2 regions of the Solibacillus isronensis genome follow, and region 1 is predicted to be linked to the other one. Evidence: riboswitches for the same ligand, from Rfam matches in the RefSeq annotation. Region 1 holds a riboswitch; the other holds the start of a gene.
What was found. A riboswitch is a leader RNA that binds a small molecule or an ion and turns the genes downstream of it on or off. The one in region 1 is predicted to bind glycine.

Region 1 (2,412 bases):
TTTGCGTGTTTTCCGTTTTTTATAACATGTTGGATTTGCCTAATTATCTTTTACGAACCTTATAAAGAACAAACAGCAGTATAAACCATAACGGTGTTAACAGCAGTGAAGTTCTCGTAGACTCGGAAATGGCCATAATGATTAGTAAAAACAAGAAGAAGGCCAATATTAAATAGTTGATAAATGGTGTTAAAGGTGCTTTGAAAATTGAAGATCTATGTAATTCCGGATGACGCTTTTTGTAAATAATATGCGAAATCAGAATAATGCTCCAAACCCAAATAAAACAAATCGCACTAATTGTTGTGACGATACTAAATGCATCGTCCGGCATGAAATAGCTAAGCAATGCACCAATCGATACTACAACCGCAGAAAATAACAGACCATTTTGCGGCACCGCATTTTTGTTTAATTTACCGTAAGCTTTTGGTGCTTGTTTATTACTACTTAAACTGAACAGCATACGACTCGTTGAGAACATTCCGCTATTTCCTGCAGAAGCAGCTGATGTCAGCACAACAAAGTTAATCAAACCTGCTGCAATCGGAATACCTACCAATGCGAAAACCTGAACGAATGGTGAGCTTGACGCGCTTAATGTATCCCAAGGGTTGATTGTTAAAATTACGAATAATGCTCCTACATAAAACAGCAGAATACGAACGGGAATTTTATTAATTGCAGATGGGATATTCTTTTGCGGGTTTGCCGTTTCAGCAGCTGCTACCCCTACTAATTCAACACCAACGAATGCAAAGACAACCATTTGGAACGCCATTAAAAATCCAAATGCCCCATTCGGGAATAATCCGCCATGCTCCCATAAATTTGATACAGCAACCTTGCCTGTATCTGTTTCAAAGCCAATAATCAGCAATACAATACCTATTGCGATCAACGCAACAATTGTGATGATCTTAATTAACGCAAACCAAAACTCCAGCTCTCCGAACAGTTTGACCGTCAATAAATTCAAAATAAGTAAAACTACTAAACATGCGATAGCCGGTACCCATTGCGGGATATCAAACCAGTACTGCGTGTACATGCCGACAGCGATAATATCTGCCATTGCCGTCATAATCCAGCAAAACCAGTATGTCCAGCCTGTAATATAGCCTGCCCAGTCCCCTAAGTATTCAGTGGCGAACTCAGTAAAAGATGCATAGCCGCCTTTTGATAAAAGCAATTCGCCAAGTGCACGCATGACGAAAAATAGTGCGGTTCCAACGATTAAGTATGCAAAGATAATAGAAGGTCCTGCAAGTGAGATCGCTTTACCTGACCCTAAAAACAACCCCGTTCCGATCGTTCCTCCAATCGCAATTAACTGAACGTGGCGATTTTTCAGATCGCGCTTTAATTCTTGTTGTTCCAAAACGATTCCTCCAAAGGATAAGTATTTTGTCTGTTTACACAGCGCAAAATAATAAGTACTTCATCGCGGTCCATCAAGTAAATTTTCCTGGAATAAAAACAGGGACTGATAATATGCCAGTCCCTGTGTCTAAGAATAATCGATTTCGCCTCTGCAAAATCGCGCCCAGATTTAAAAAAATCTGTGACATCTATCGAGGGCTTTTCATTAAACAATGGATGTTCATACACCCTATGTTAAAGAAAAGCGTCTCTCATTACTCTTCTGTCCTTTTGCCTGAGATTGTGAACCCTTCGGCGACGCGGATTATCGCGCTCTCTCCAGAAACTGCTCCCGTCAGTAGTTTTATCCACGACGATCAACGCTTGATATGTATGCAATTAGTTGCCTATAGGTCCCTGGCATCTTCCAGTTTCCTATAGTTCGCGTTCAATACTATTATTGTACGATAATCATACTACCAATTTTTTGACCGTCTTACAATGGACAATCGGAGCCGTTTATTATGTAAATAGCAATTTAACCTTATTCCCAACATAATGTTTTCTTCTTGCAGAAAATTCATGACCAAAAAAATATTACACCGAAAATTCGATATTTTCAGTGTAATATTCATATAGAGGAATTGGTAGCCCCTCGTATTACTGTATTCGTTTACTGCAATTTTTCCTGAACCGTTGAATCTTCTTCATATGTTGTTCGATTGATATCAATCAGCTTTCCTTTTGAGGTGTTAGTCTTTTTCATTTTGACAACATACGTATTGTCCAATGCAATTTCTGTGCAGACGATGTCTTTCTCGCTGCGAATATCTTCCGGATAGTTTAAGGTAATGACTAAAAGATCCTCATCTTTTTCGATTTTCTCAATTTCTCTTCCACAGCCATCCGAATATCCTGTGACAAACAGCACTTCCTCTGTTTCAAAATCGACAGATGGAACCGGCTCAAAACCAAAAATATCGGCCCAAGTAGTATAAAGCTTTTCATCCTGCACGATTGAAATACTCGTACCGACCTCAGGAGGTATCG
Region 2 (2,412 bases), 730 kb from region 1:
GAATAGGTAGAGGCGTAATTGATTAAGTAGTCCGTAATAGAAGAAGGTGAACAGCATGCGTAAAATTTATTTAGTAGGATTTATGGGGTGCGGAAAAAGTGCGATTGGAAGACGTTTAAGTTTTTTCTTGAAAATGCCGTATTACGATATGGATCATGAAATTGTACGACAACAGGGTATGACAATTCCTGAAATTTTCGAGAAATACGGCGAAGCACACTTCCGAAAAATCGAGACGGAATTTTTAAAGAACTTTCGTGATGAAGCATGCATTATCGCTACAGGCGGTGGGGTAGCCGTAAATGAAGAAAACAGGAGAATTATGCGCCAGACAGGGCTTGTATTTTTTCTTGATGCAAAATTTGAAGATATTTATATGCGTATTCGGAATGACAAAAACCGTCCCATTGTTCAATCATCAACGGAGCAAGAATTGGAAAATCTGTATCACCAACGCAGAAAGAATTATCGACTAGCTGGCCATATACAAGTACTGACAGCCGGGAGAACGTTAAGACAAATTGTTGAGTACATCGGCTTTCAAGTGAAACGTCTTAAAGGCGAATAATTACTGGATAATTGTACTTAATGTTCGTATTTTGAATAAAATTAAAAAAAGATTGCGTTTGCATTATATTCAATGTTAGGATATTGCTAAGAAGAGCAATAACATGAAGTAAATAATCTAACGCGGATGATGGTACGGGGAGAGAACGTGATGTCACGTCGCCGAAGGAGCAAATAGCTATGCTATGAATCTCTCAGGCAAAAAGACTCGTATTGGACGCAACTCTGGAGAGTGCTGTAATCAGCTATTGTTGCGAACAGCCACCAACGGGGAAAGCCCAAATTGTGATAGTGGATCAAATTTGGGTGTAACTTTCAGGTGCAAGGACAGAGAATCTCGGTAAAGGGGATTCGTCTGTCTTTTTTTGTGGAGAAATCGGCTTTTAATATTCTGATGATTCTAATAAAAAGATAGATTTACACTTTGATAGGTGTAATGTTGTTTCCCCTTACAAAGCAAAATGAACATACATAACTAAAGGAGGAAATGAACATGACAAATGAATTAAAGCTAAAGCGCACACCACTTTTTGATGAATATGCAAAGTATGGTGGAAAAACAGTTGATTTTGGCGGCTGGGAATTACCGGTACAATTTTCTTCGATTAAAGAGGAGCATGATGCGGTTCGTAACCGTGCAGGACTTTTTGATGTATCCCATATGGGGGAAATTATCGTAGAAGGTCCGGATGCACTAGTTTATCTACAAAAGATGCTTTCCAACGATATTTCTAAAATTGCAGTTGGCGGCGCACAATACAGTGCACTATGTTATGAAGATGGCGGTGTTGTTGACGATTTACTGACATACCGTTTGGAAGATAACCGTTATTTACTATGTGTTAATGCAGCGAATATTGAAAAGGACTTTGAATGGTTACAGCAGCATGTCGAAGGGGATGTCAAAGTGACAAATGTGTCAGATGACTATGCTCAAATCGCATTGCAAGGACCATTATCTCAGGAAGTTCTGCAAACATTAACAGCAACAGATTTAACGGCAATTAAATATTTTAAATTCCAGGACAATGTGGATGTAGGCGGTCATTCGGTTCTAGTTTCTCGCTCTGGCTATACAGGTGAAGACGGATTTGAAATTTACGGGACACCAGCAGCGATTGTCGATCTATGGAACAAAATTTTGGAAGCAGGAAAAGACAAAGGTGTAGTAGCGGCCGGTTTAGGAGCACGTGATACACTTCGCTTTGAAGCTTGCTTACCATTATATGGCCAAGAGATTTCAAAAGAGATTTCACCATTGGAAGCGGGAATTGGCTTTGCGGTGAAATTGGCAAAGGATCCGCAATTTATCGGTCAGCAAGCATTAATTGACCAAAAAGAAAATGGCCTAACACGTAAATCTGTAGGCATCGAGATGATTGATAAAGGTATTCCCCGCCATGGCTATAAAGTATTTAAAGATGGTGAAGAGATTGGTTTTGTAACTACAGGAACTCAGTCACCAATGACAAAGCGCAATATCGGCTTAGCTTTAATTGACGCAAAATTCACAGAAGTTGGAACTGAATTAGAAATTGAAGTACGAAAAAATAGAGCAAAAGCAGTTGTTGTAGAAACTCCATTTTACAAGCGTGCAAAATAAAATGAAACTTCAATCAGTGGGGGTCTTCATCCCCTAGATTGGTAGTTGAACCAAGCTTACTACCCGTTAATACGGGATAAAACTTTTGAAAAGAGGGTTAACAATGAAACATCGTTATTTACCAATGACGGAACAAGATAAACAAGAAATGTTAGACCGTATCGGGGTTGCGACAATTGATGAGCTTTTCGAGGATATTCCTGAGAAAGTTCGCTTCCAAGGAAGCTACAATATTAAACCTG

Region 2: it holds a riboswitch for glycine, as region 1 does, so the genes downstream of both, gcvT (glycine cleavage system aminomethyltransferase GcvT) here and M3166_RS06105 (amino acid permease) in region 1, are expected to answer to the same signal.

What each region holds. Positions count from the first base shown of each region.
Region 1 is NZ_JAMBOC010000001.1:1,190,998-1,193,409, forward strand. It holds gene M3166_RS06105 (amino acid permease) at 44-1,381, opposite strand; glycine riboswitch at 1,636-1,715, opposite strand; gene M3166_RS06110 (dehydrogenase) at 2,036-2,412, opposite strand, start outside.
Region 2 is NZ_JAMBOC010000001.1:464,232-466,643, forward strand. It holds gene M3166_RS02270 (shikimate kinase) at 56-568, shown strand; glycine riboswitch at 695-787, shown strand; gene gcvT (glycine cleavage system aminomethyltransferase GcvT) at 1,061-2,170, shown strand; gene gcvPA (aminomethyl-transferring glycine dehydrogenase subunit GcvPA) at 2,274-2,412, shown strand, end outside.